Regions from separate parts of the Arthrobacter sp. TmtSoilC77 genome, predicted to be linked through region 2. Evidence: riboswitches for the same ligand, from Rfam matches in the RefSeq annotation. Region 2 holds a riboswitch; each other region holds the start of a gene.
The links. A riboswitch is a leader RNA that binds a small molecule or an ion and turns the genes downstream of it on or off. The one in region 2 is predicted to bind S-adenosylmethionine.
Positions count from the first base shown of each region.

Region 1 (4,165 bases), 1.1 Mb from region 2:
GGAGCACCTGCCAGTAAAGCTGCCGCGGCTGCAACAGCCCAACGCTTCGCCTGTCCGCGCGGAAGACGACGGGCAAAGGCTGCGTATCCCACCGGCACCGCGACTGTTCCGGCAGCAGCGAGGTGCTGGCCGATCACCCAGCCACGCTGGCCGGCCTCAAGCATACGAAGACGTTCAGCGGCATCAGGGGTGATGTAGACACGCGATACAGGCGAGATCCCTGCAAACCACACCGCCGTACCGGCAACGATGACTGCTCCGGCACGGCGATGGGGGTGGTTCCCGCTCATGGCAGCAAGGTTAGACCTGTTTGAGGGCCTTCTCCAGATCCAGAATGAGATCGTCCACGTCTTCCAGGCCAACGGACAAACGGACCACGCCGTCGCTCAGCCCAATGGCCGCACGCCCTTCGGGCCCCATGGCCCGGTGGGTAGTGGTGGCCGGGTGCGTGATGAGGGACTTGGAGTCGCCCAGGTTGTTGGAGATGTCGATGACGCGCAGACCGTCCAGCAATGCAAACGCGGCATCCTTGGCCGAACGCCCGGAGGAGGGCAGCAACTCGAAGGTCAGCACGGTACCGCCGGCCTTCATTTGCTTGGCTGCCAGCTCGTACTGAGGGTGCGATTTCAGCAAGGGGTACTTGACCCAGTTGATGGCAGGCTGCTGCTCGAGCCATTCCGCGATTTTCAAAGCAGACGCCGAGCTGTGGTTCACCCGCAGGCCGATCGTCTCCAGGCCCTTGGTCAACACCCAGGCATTGAAGGCGGAGAGTGAAGGTCCGGTGTGCCGCATCAACTGCTTGACCGGGCCATCGATGAATGCCTTGGTGCCCAGGATTGCGCCGCCGAGGACACGCCCCTGGCCATCGATGTGCTTGGTTCCGGAGTACACAATGACGTCCGCGCCCAGGTCACCGCAACGCTGGAGCAAGGGTGTGGCAAAGACGTTGTCGACGACGACGGTCGCTCCCGCAGCATGCGCCAGCTCGCTGACGGCGGCGATGTCCACGATTTCCTGCATGGGGTTCGAGGGCGACTCGAAGAACACGGCGGTGGTCGGTTCGGAGAGGGCAGCCCGCCACTGGTCGAGGTCGGGACCGTCGACGAACACGGTCTCCACGCCCCAGCGCGGCAGGATCTCGTTGAGGATTACGAAGCACGAGCCGAACAGGGAACGGGCGGCAACCACGCGATCACCGGCAGCCAGGAGGGCACCCAAGGCGGTGAACACCGCGGACATGCCTGACGCCGTCGCGAAGCATGCCTCGGTTCCTTCGAGCAACCGCAACCGTTCCTGGAACGTGGCTACAGAGGGGTTGCCGTAGCGGGAGTAAACGAAGCGTTCGTCCTCGCCGGTGAAGGCGCGTTCGGCGGCGGCAGCGGATTCGTAGACGAAGCCGGAGTTCAGGAAAACGGGTTCGGACGTCTCCTGGAAGTTGGTACGGTCAAGGCCGCCGCGTACTGCCTGGGTGTCAGGGCTCCAGCTGGCGGCATCGGGATTGAAAGTCACTTAGTCGTTCCCCAGGTTGGTTGGCAGGCCGCGGTTCTTCCAGCCGTTGATGGTCCGTTCGCCGTAGCGGTCCGGGTCGCCTTCGAAGCCCTCAAGCACGTTGTAGGCGGTGAACCCGGCCTGCGTCGCGGCGATGGCGGCCGAGATGGAGCGCTGGCCTGAGCGGCAGATGAAAACGAGTTCCACGCCCTCACCCTCGGGTGCCTGCTGCTGCAGGTCCTCGATGAAGCGGGAGTTGGGAATGCCACCGGCGAGGTTCCACTGAATGAACAGGGGATCATTCTCTGTGGCTTTGGTGTCCGGGATGCCGATGTGGGCCCACTCGGCCTCGGTGCGGACGTCTACCAGGATTGCGCCTTCTTCAAGCTTGGCCCACGCGTCCTGCGGGGTCAGGTCACCTGCGTAACTCATGCGTGTCCCTCGAATGCTTCTTCGTCGTCGTCGTTCTCCAACTGGTCAACAGCATTCGCGACGGCGGCGTCTGCGTTGGCGATGGCAGCGGGCAGGACGACCGCCTGCGCCACGATGACATCCGTGCCATTGAACGTGGCTGCCGGGCTGCCGTGGAGCACGTAGCCGTCGGCGAGGGCCGTGGTGATCCGCTCGCAGAATTCACGGGTATCCGGACCTGTAATCAGGCGGTAGGAGAGTTTTTCTTCAGTGGTTTCAGGCATTGGCTGGTGCTCCTCAGTCACGCTTGCAGTTCGAAGTGTCGATACGCCGAGTAGTCACCTGAGGCACCCCGCCGGAGAGAGGGTTGCCGACCAGCAAGTCAGGGCTTGGCGCTGGTGCTCATTACTCAAGAAAAACGTAACATCCCGCGGCGGCGGCCCGCACTTGCAAGCGGTTACGCGGTCGTCATGTTGCGTAACCGGCCGGTGCTGGAGTAGCAGCCCAAATGTGACGCCCCGGGAGCATAATTGACGCAGTACGACCCCCTGTAACTTCGCAAGAAATCAGGTCGCGGTGAACGGACAAGGCAGCTCTACACTCAAGCCCATGCTGCATTTTGGATGGTTCGTGGGCCACGGTTTTGGTGTCCAGGGATGGGGAACTCCCGGCTACAGCCTGGGCTACGACTGGAAGAAGCCTGCCCTGTATCAAGACGCCGTCCGCGCGTTTGAGCAATCCGGCCTTGACCTCTTCATCATCGAGGACTCCCTTACTGTTCCCGATACCTATGGCGGCACTGCCGAGGTCTCGCTGGCACACGCCTCCTTTGCGCCCAAACATGATCCCTTGGCCCTGGTGCCGTACCTCCTGTCCGCAACCGAGCACCTTGGAATCGTCCCGACGGTCAGCGCATCGTTCTATCCGCCTTTCACTGCGGCCCGCCTCCTGGCCACGCTGCAGCATTTCTCCGAGGGGCAGTTGGGATGGAACGTTGTCACCTCCGGCAGCGACCTCGCAGCGCAGAATTACGGTTTGGACCAGCAGATTGAACACGACCTTCGATATGAGAAGGCGGAGGAATTCGTCGACGTCGTCCGCAGGCTTTGGCGGAGCTGGGAACCGGACGCCGTCCTTGAGGACGTTGAGGCCGGCGTATTCGCCGACCACACCAAAGTGCACCCTATTAACCACCAGGGTGACTTCTTCAAGGTCCGCGGTCCCCTCAACACCGCACCTCTGCCGGAGGAGCCCGTACTGGTGCAGGCCGGCGCTTCTCCCCGCGGCAAAGCGTTCGCGGGTGGGCATGCAGACGTGGCGATCGCCTTGGCCCGTGGCGTTGACGGCATGAAGGCCTACCGGGATTCCATCCGTGCCGAGGCTGCCAAGGCGGGCAGGAACCCCGACGACGTCAAGGTACTTTTCGTGCTAAAGCCCACCGTGGTTGGTTCATCGGCCGAGGCCGGGGAGTTGCGTGCGCAGCGCCGGGAGCTAACCCAGCGTGATATCGACAGCCAGCTCAATTCGATCTCCTACCTGTCCGTGATCGACTTCAAGCAATTCGACCTTGATGCGCCGTTGCCCGAATTGAGCACCAACAGCAACCAAGGCACGTTGGAGCACTTCGCCAAGGCGGCACCTCCGGGGTCTACCCTGCGCCAGATCCTTCAGGCACGCAGCGGTGGCGCCGGTGATTCGATCATCGGCACGGTTGGTGAAATCTCGGATTATCTCGAGGAGACCGGCGAGGCTGTGGGTGGCGACGGCTTCCTCTTCTCCGGCTTCGTGGACCCCGTCACCGTGCACGGCGTCTTGGACAAGCTCACTCCCGAACTGCGCCGCCGTGGCCTGTTGAGGAAGAGTTACGGCGACGGTGGCTTCCGCCAGAACCTTCTGGACTTCTGACGATGTCCTCCGAGCCCCGGACCCTGTTGATCGGCACATCGCCGGTGGACCCTGAGCGCGTAGCGCAGGCTGCCTTGGATCCGGCGTTTCACGTGAAACTCAACCATGATGCGTTGTCTTTGATCGGCCGCTCACGCGAAGTGCTGGAGCGCGCTGCGACCTCAGGGCAGAGAATCTACGGCCTGAACACCCTCCTCGGATCCGGACGGGATACGGCCGTGGAGGAGAAATCGGTTCTTGCCTATCAAATCCAAGTAGTCAGATACCACAACAGCGGCGTGGGCGCGCATCTGGACCGGCCCTCCGCCCGCGCTGTGATCCTCGCCCGGCTCATCGGCTTCAGCCGCGGCGGCTCCGGCGT
Region 1 covers NZ_AP046050.1:4,206,392-4,210,556, reverse strand. Annotated here, with positions in the region: gene AC6I99_RS19445 (hypothetical protein) at 1-290, opposite strand, end outside; gene AC6I99_RS19440 (O-succinylhomoserine sulfhydrylase) at 301-1,509, opposite strand; gene AC6I99_RS19435 (rhodanese-like domain-containing protein) at 1,510-1,920, opposite strand; gene AC6I99_RS19430 (DUF1737 domain-containing protein) at 1,917-2,183, opposite strand; SAM riboswitch class IV at 2,198-2,309, opposite strand; gene AC6I99_RS19425 (NtaA/DmoA family FMN-dependent monooxygenase) at 2,476-3,804, shown strand; gene AC6I99_RS19420 (aromatic amino acid ammonia-lyase) at 3,807-4,165, shown strand, end outside.
Region 1: it holds a riboswitch for S-adenosylmethionine, as region 2 does, so the genes downstream of both, AC6I99_RS19430 (DUF1737 domain-containing protein) here and AC6I99_RS14420 (aminotransferase class V-fold PLP-dependent enzyme) in region 2, are expected to answer to the same signal.

Region 2 (4,165 bases):
GGACCATGGACAGCGCCAGCCGCATACCCTCCGGAGTCAGCCTGATGGCGCTGTAGGGTTGGTGGTCCACCAATCCCTGGTCCTTGAGCTTGCGGACCATTTCAGACACCGAGGAATTGGCAACGCCAAGCCGCAGGGCAAGCTGCGAGGACGTAATTGGTTTGTCCTGCCACTCCGTATAGGAGTAGATGACCTTGACGTAGTCCTCGATCGAGGAGGAGGGCGTACTGGTCTTCACACACCAAGCCTACCGTGGCGGGGCGCCGTGGATCTTGCGGGCCCGCCAGGTAGTCGTCACGTACGGCAATCCCAGTCGTTGGCCAGGGGCATGGCCGAGATGATCGTAGAGGTACCACGCCAGGTTGCCCATGACCTTTGCGCGGGTGGCTTCATTGGCGCGGAGGTAGTAGCTGCGCGATTTCGTGAGCTCCATGATGTCCTCCGGAGACACGGCGTCCTCCCAGCTGGTGAGATGGCTCTCCAAGTCCGTGAATTCCGGTCCGATAACTGGCCGGAAGCCGGGCTTGTGCACATCTCCGGCGTGCATGATGCGTGATAGCCGATGGACCCAGGGCACAGAGGTGTCCAGTTGGTTCCATACCAGGCCAAGAACTCCGTGGGGGCGAAGGATGCGGGCGATCTCCGTGCTGGCCTTGAGCGGGTCACACCAGTGCCAGGCCTGGGCAACGCTGACGACGTCGAATACTGAGTCCGCCAACCCTGTTGCCTCGGCCGTACCCTCCAACGCCTGAACGCAGGGATAGGACTTTCGAAGTTGCTCCAGCATGTCTGTGGAAGGATCGACGGCGGCCACCTGCAGGCCGCGTTCCACGAGCAGTGCCGTGAATTTTCCTGTGCCTGCACCAATATCCGCGGCGGACTTCGCTCCAGGAGGAAGAAGCCAAACCACTGAGTCTGTGGGATAGCCGGGCCGAACTCGATCGTAGTGTTCGCCGCCGTCCTGGAAGCTCTGGCCCAGTTCGTGGCGGCGCGTGGCATGCAGCTTGGGACCACCTGGCCTGGCAGCGCTGCCGGAAACACTTCCGCCGGAAACACTACGGGAAGGCACGGCCACGCACAGACTCCTTTACCGCGAACGCCGGTTACCCTACGAATTTACCGCACAGTACGTGTACATCGGCAACCGTGCTGTTTCAGTCAATAGTGCTGTGTCAGTCAATGGTGCAGGGTGCAGCCCCTGCGGTGCCGGGCGTGTTTGGTGCCCACTCCGGGTAGCTGCGGTGGTCGTTGGCCGGCACCCAGCGGCCTTCGTCCACTACATAGTCCCAGCCGAGACCCGTGCGCTTGAGTTCCTCGATACCAGCCAGCAGCCGTGTGGCATCCTCCAGGCGGGAGCCCACGCCGAAGCTGGCTCGCAGTGAGCCGGACGGCAGGCCCAGCCGCTTGAGGAGGGGATGGGCGCAGAAGCGGCCGTCACGAAGTCCTACACCGTGTTCGGCGGCGAGGTATGCGGCGACCAGTCCGGCGTCGAATCCTTCCACCGAGAAATTAACCACGCCGATGGTGTCCTCGGAGTCGCTGAAGATCCGGTGGACCGTCACACCGTCGATTGCTTCAAGTCCCTGTACGAGGTAGGAGCGGATTCCAGCTTCATGGGCATGCCAGGCATCCTGATCCAAGCCGGCGAGCACCTGCGTCGCGCGGGCCAATGTTGCCGCACCGAGGACGTTGGGGGAGCCGCCCTCGTGGCGGGCGGGACCTGAGGCCCAGCTGACCGAGTCCAGGCGCGCCTCACGAACAGCGCCTCCGCCGGCAAGGTGGGGAGTACCGGCGTCGAGCCAGTCGGGGCGGCCCACAACGACGCCGGCGCCGAACGGCGCATAGAGCTTATGGCCGGAGAACACGATGTAGTCGACGTCTGCGGCGGCGATGTTGATGCGGCGGTGGGGGGCAAGCTGCGCGGCGTCCACCACAATCCTGGCACCGTATTCGTGTGCAAGTGCTGCGAGTTCGGCGATCGGCAGGATTTCACCGGTCACGTTCGAGGCACCGGTGACCGCCAGCAGAGATACGCCGCCTTGGCTGAGTTCCTCGCGGAGCTTGGCCAAGGTAGCGGTCAGTGTCGAAGCAGCTACGACACTGCGGTGGGGGACGCCCTGCCAGGGAAGGAGATTGGCATGGTGCTCGATGTCCAGGTAAAGGACCTCGCCCGTTGGCTTTCCGTCGAGTTGCGGGAGGCAGCCCGCCAGCAGGTTCAGCGAGTCCGTGGTGTTCCGGGTGAAGATGACGGAATCATCCGGACGGCCGCCGACGAATTCACGGACGATGTCGCGGGAGTTCTCGTAGACCGAGGTGCTGATCTGGGAAGCGTAGCCCGCGCCGCGGTGGACACTGGCGTAGTAGGGGAGGATCTCGTTGAGATACGCAGAAACGATGGTCAACGCGGGAGCGGATGCTCCGTAGTCGAGGTTGGCGTAGCGGACGTGGCCACCCTGGATCAGGGGAGCTTGCAGCTCCGCGCCTGTGACGGCGGCCAGGGGCCTGCCCGCAGCGGCTTCGTGCGCTGCTTCTTCGACCGCAAGGGACGGCAGAACGGTGGAGTTGAACGTAGCAGTGCTCATGGGACCTCACTCAAGAGGGACCCCCTATGGGGATCCGCGCTTGCCGTATCCGTTCCGGACCGGCCAGGTCGTCACCCGGGGCACCCCACCGCGAATGGAGGGTTGCCGGCCAGCAAACCGGGGTTTAGCGCTGGCACTCGTGACCTGTAAAGAGGTTAGGCCACGCATCTGGCCTGCTCCAAAGTCGCTTCGCTTTGTTAAGCAGATTGTTACGAAGGGTCCGGAATCCCGGTTTTGGGCGAAGAAAAGACGGCGGATGCCCCGAAAAGGAGGCTTCCGCCGTCGAAAATTCTATGCTCAGCCGGTTGGCCTGTTGGTCCGCCGGGTCAGAGGAGGTCATCCAATGCGGGGTTTAGCCGCTTGAGGACCTCCGAATGGAGGATGGAGTTGGTGGCCAGGGCGTTGCCGCCGAAGGGGCCGTCCTCGCCTTCCAATGAGGTGAAGCGGCCGCCGGCTTCCGTCACGATGGGAACCAGTGCTGCCATGTCGTAAAGATTCAGCTCTGGCTCGCAGGCGATGTCAACAGCCCCCTCGGCTACCAGGCAATAGGACCAAAAGTCGCCATAGGCGCGCGTGCGCCAGATGTCTTCCGTCAACCCCAGGAACTCGTCCAGATTGCCGCGTTCCTTCCAGCCGGAGAGGCTGGAATATGACATTGAAGCATCGGCCAACCGCGAAACGTTGGACACCCTGAGCCGGGTGGCTGATGCCAGGGAGCGGCCCATGTAGGCGCCCATGTCCTTTGCTGCCCACCAACGCTTGCCCAGCGCCGGGGCGCTGACAACTCCAACGACGGGCTCGCCTTCGTCAACGAGCGCGATCAGGGTAGCCCACACGGGAACGCCCCGAACAAAGTTCTTGGTGCCGTCGATGGGGTCGATGATCCAACGCCGGGAGCCGTGGCCGCTGCTGCCGAACTCCTCGCCGAGGACGGCGTCACGGGGGCGCGAGCGTGACAATTGGCCGCGGATGGCTTCTTCCGCAGCCTTGTCGGCATCCGTCACGGGCGTGAGGTCAGGCTTGGTCTCGACCTGCAGATCCAAGGCCTTGAAGCGGTCCATGGTTTGGGCGTCCACGGAATCCGCCAGCACGTGGGCCAGTCGCAGGTCGTCGTTGTAGCTGGAAACGGGTTGGGTCATGCCACCAAACTATCGTGAAACGTTCCCTGCAGTTGGATCGCCTTGCGCCGACACTTAGTTGACCGTACCCAATTCCTTGGTCTCTTTCGCTTCCATACGCGGGTCCGCGCCCAGCAGCCGCCGGAGCGAAGACAAACGGGCCACTCCGGAAGGACCCGCGTGTCCCTCGTTCACCCAGGCATCAAGTCCGCAATTGATGGCGCCGGCATCGTGCTTGCAACCGCGTTCACAAGCTTCTGTGCCCGGTTCCAGGTCGGGGAAGGAATGCAGGATGCGGTCGGGGTCCACGTGCGCCAGTCCGAAGGAGCGGATACCGGGGGTATCGATGATCCAGCTACCCGGTGGGGCGTCTGCCAGCTTCAGGGCCAACGCCGAGGACGACGTGTGCCGGCCCCGCCCGGTGACGGCGTTGACACCACCGGTAGCCCGTTCGGCTCCCGTCAG
Region 2 covers NZ_AP046050.1:3,126,794-3,130,958, reverse strand. Annotated here, with positions in the region: gene AC6I99_RS14430 (metal-dependent transcriptional regulator) at 1-238, opposite strand, end outside; gene AC6I99_RS14425 (class I SAM-dependent methyltransferase) at 248-1,069, opposite strand; gene AC6I99_RS14420 (aminotransferase class V-fold PLP-dependent enzyme) at 1,173-2,582, opposite strand; SAM riboswitch class IV at 2,614-2,727, opposite strand; gene hisN (histidinol-phosphatase) at 2,909-3,721, opposite strand; gene rsgA (ribosome small subunit-dependent GTPase A) at 3,776-4,165, opposite strand, start outside.

Region 3 (4,165 bases), 2.0 Mb from region 2:
ACATCCACCGGCGCATACGCCACCATCTTTGTGGTCCTCTTCGACTGGGAACGCTGGATGGCGATCGCCGTCGGCGGTGCAATTGTGCTTGTTTACTCGACCATCGGTGGCATGTGGTCCATCACCTTGGCCGACCAGGTCCAGTTCATCATCAAGACCGTAGGCATCTTCTTCCTGATGCTCCCGTTCGTCATGAACGCGGCCGGAGGACTGGACGGCATCCGTGAGCGTGTCGATGCGAGCTTCTTCCAGATCGACGGAATCGGCGTCCAGACGATCATCACCTACTTCGTCGTGTACACACTCGGACTCCTGATCGGCCAGGACATCTGGCAGCGCGTCTTCACGGCCAAGACTCCCAAGGTTGCACGCTGGGGTGGAGCGACCGCCGGCGTTTACTGCATCCTCTACGGTGTGGCCGGTGCATTGATCGGCCTGGCCGCCCGCGTAGCACTGCCCAATATCGATGTCGCCAACCTCGGCAAGGACGTGGTCTACGCCGAAGTGGCAACCCACATCCTGCCCATCGGCATCGGCGGCCTGGTCATGGCCGCAGCTGTTGCAGCCATGATGTCCACCGCTTCGGGTGCCCTGATTGCCGCCGCCACGGTGGCCCGCGCAGATGTTGTTCCGTTCGTGGCCAGCTGGTTCGGCAAGACCATCAACACGGACGACACCGAAAACCCCGAGCACGACGTCAAGGCCAACCGTTACTGGGTTCTTGGCCTGGGCATCGTCGCGGTGCTGATCTCCATGGCCGCGCAGGACGTGGTTGTTGCCCTCACCATTGCTTACGACATCCTTGTGGGCGGCCTCCTCGTCGCGATTCTTGGCGGCCTGGTGTGGAAGCGCGGCACTGGTATCGCTGCTGCATGGTCCATGGCAGTGGGCTCGGTATTGACGTTGGCCTTGTTGATTCTGTTCGCCACTGGAGTCATTCCAAGCGTCGATGGCGTCTACGCCAACGAGCCCATCTACTACGGCCTCGCGGCCTCGTTCGTCGCCTACGTGGTGATTTCCCTCCTCACGCCGCCCACCGAACCCGAAGTCCGGGCCGCTTGGGAAAAGCGCGTGGCCGGAGCGGTATCTGACGAATTGCCCTTGGAAGCCCACCCCGTCAGCAGCCACAACGCCAGCTAACGGCCCAGGGCCGCAAGGCATCAGATAAGAACTGAACAAAGCAATGTTCGACGGCGGCGCCGCCCCTTCCCGGGGCAGCGCCGCCGTTGCGCTGTGCGGGGGCGAGCGGATCCGAGGGCCACACTTCTCCCGGACAGCACTCCTCCAGTACAGTGGTCCCAGCTTCAAGAGAGGTGGCGCCAAGCTCCGACTGGCCACACACCAACCCCATGTTCACGGGTGGTTCGGATGAGGAAGCGGCCCGCCCCGGACCAGAGACAACCGAGCGGGCAAGAGCACTCCCCAAAGGAGCAGTCCTTGCCGTACCAAGGCGTTACCACCCCAAGCCAAAGCAGCCCCACCAAAACCGAAGCGCCCACTGTTCCGGTGATTCCCGGCGTCGACCTTGTCCTTGGGACGGTGACGCTGTTCCTGAACGGTGGCCTGGCCCGGTTCCGGCACCCCGAAGCGCGCCTGTTGGCGCATGCCCTTGCCCAGGCTGTGCGTCCATCGCGGTGGTGTGAATCGTCGAGGACGTTGACGGTGACTGTTGCAGCGCTCGGGCGTCCGGCGGGACTGGAGCGGCATTTCACCTTCGGTGAAGATGGCCCTGCCTAAGAAACGGTCCTAGAATTCCTCGTCTTCTTCCCCGCGGAATTCTTCGGTTTCATCCAGGGGGACAACCCGCTCGTCGTCATCCGGGACGTCGATTTCCTCCACCCAGGGTTCGTCGACTTCCTGGTCATCGCTGTAATCGTAGGCGGGATCCGACTCGATGGTCTCCCGTTCGGGGTGGTTGGCGTGCGGTTCGGTGGTGTCCATGCTGCAACCTCCGTCTGGTGGGCTGGCAAGCAGCCTGCTGACCGAGTGCGGGGAGGGCCCCCGCCCCTGTCCTTCCATCTGAGCACTGTGCCTGAAGAGGGTCAAGGCAACGGCCCACATGGACCCAGGGAAAGGCTCCAGGCAGAGGATTGCAGCTTCGAAAATTAAGGCATGCCGAACATTCCAGCTAAGGAATACCGGCCAAAAATCCCCGCCAATAAGCGGTACAGTGGGCGTGCAATGGGGCCGCAACTACCCCACCCAGCACAGGAGAAAAAGTGCAGAAGCACCAGGAATCCCACGGTTCGTCGAGCCCCGCTCCGGACCCCGCCCCCGGATCCGGAACACCGTCCCAACCAGCCCGGCCCACACCGGCGGACATCAGGCGCTGGCGTCAATACCTGGCCGACGAGCGTGCCGAAGCCGCCGTCTACCGGGAACTCGCCCAGCGTCGTGACGGCGAAGAACGGCAGATCCTGCTCGCCCTGGCCGAGGCCGAGGGAAGGCACGAGGCACACTGGCTCAAGCTCTTGGGAGAACACGCCGGAATGCCGAAGGGAGCTTCCACCCGCAGCCAGCTGCTGGGCTTCCTGGCCCGGCACTTTGGTTCCGTGTTCGTCCTCGCGTTGGCGCAGCGCGCGGAAGGCCGCTCCCCCTACGGAGCCGAACCTGCCGCGACTCCAGCCATGGTTGCCGACGAACAAATCCACGAAGAAGTTGTCAGGGGCCTTGCCACGCGTGGCCGCAACAGGCTCTCCGGTACCTTCCGTGCCGCTGTTTTTGGCGCCAACGATGGCCTGGTGAGCAACCTTTCACTGGTTATGGGTATGGCAGCAACCGGCGTTCCCAGCCCGGTGGTCCTCATGAGTGGCGTGGCCGGTTTGCTGGCCGGCGCCCTGTCCATGGGTGCTGGCGAGTACGTTTCGGTCCGCTCGCAACGGGAGTTGCTCAGCGCCACGCTGCCCACGCAGGCAACCCTCACAGCCGCCCCTTCTTTGGACATCGAGCACAACGAGCTTGTGCTGGTGTACTTGGCCCGCGGCATGACCCGTGAGGCAGCCGAGCACCGTGCCGCCGAACGCATGGGACTCTTCAGCTGCGACTGCGATCCCAGCCTCTCCTTGCAACCGGAGAAGGAGCAACCCGCTGACAACCACGAAACCGTGGGGTCTGCCTGGGGCGCTGCGATGTCCAGCTTCTGCTTCTTCGCCTCGGGTGCGGTCGTGCCCATCCTTCCGTTTATTTTCGGCATCACGGGTGTGGCGGCACTGATAGTAGCCGGTGTGCTGGTGGGGATCGCGCTCCTGGCGACCGGCGCCGTCGTCGGGCTGTTGTCCGGGACCTCACCGCTGAGCCGTGGCTTCCGGCAGCTGGCGATCGGCCTGGGCGCCGCGGCCGCCACCTACGGGCTTGGCCTCGCGTTCGGAACGATGATCGTCTAGGCGGTAATGTTGGTTCGTCCTCCGCGCGGCCCCGCGTGACCGGGGCGTAGGGAATGGAGAACCGTGGATTCGGAGCAGCCGCCATTGCGCGCGCCAAAACACCGTCGTGCGGGCACAACCCTCCGAATTCTTCGCGGCGTCCTCATGGCCGGTGTCGCCGCGGTGGTGGCCGTCCTTGTCAGCGGTTTGCTCCACGGCGATCCCCGGATCATCGGGCTGTTTCCGGGCGTGGCCCTGCCCAATTCGCCCAAAAGCGAGCCGATCCAACAGACCCCGGCACGCGCCCTGGACGCGCCGCCTCCAGGAATCGACGAGGCGGACGCCCCGCTGGCATCGCCGCCGCCCCCAGCCAACGCCAGCGATTCATATAAGTTCCTGGCAACCAACGACGACGGCACTCCGGTTGGGTACTCGCCGTGCCGTCCCCTGCACTACGTGGTGAACGACGCCACCGCGCCTGAGGGTACGGATTCACTGCTTGCCACCGCAATCGCCAATATTTCCGCGGCGTCCGGAATCCAGTTCATCAACGATGGCAGCACCGATGAGTTGCCCACCACTAAACGGGAACCCTACCAACCGTCCAAGTATGGTGACCGGTGGGCACCCTTGCTCATTTCGTGGACCACGCCCGAGGCCGCTCCGGCGCTGGCTGAGACCGTCATCGGTACGGGCGGCAGCACCATGTACTCACTCAACAACGGTCCCAAGAGCTACATCACGGGCAGCCTGGAGCTCGACACCCCGCAAGTGGCGGAGCTTCTGGCCGAGGAGGGCGGTTC
Region 3 covers NZ_AP046050.1:1,147,687-1,151,851, reverse strand. Annotated here, with positions in the region: gene AC6I99_RS05410 (sodium:solute symporter family protein) at 1-1,140, shown strand, start outside; SAM riboswitch class IV at 1,303-1,422, shown strand; gene AC6I99_RS05405 (hypothetical protein) at 1,438-1,737, shown strand; gene AC6I99_RS05400 (hypothetical protein) at 1,747-1,941, opposite strand; gene AC6I99_RS05395 (VIT1/CCC1 transporter family protein) at 2,220-3,383, shown strand; gene AC6I99_RS05390 (matrixin family metalloprotease) at 3,528-4,165, shown strand, end outside.
Region 3: it holds a riboswitch for S-adenosylmethionine, as region 2 does, so the genes downstream of both, AC6I99_RS05405 (hypothetical protein) here and AC6I99_RS14420 (aminotransferase class V-fold PLP-dependent enzyme) in region 2, are expected to answer to the same signal.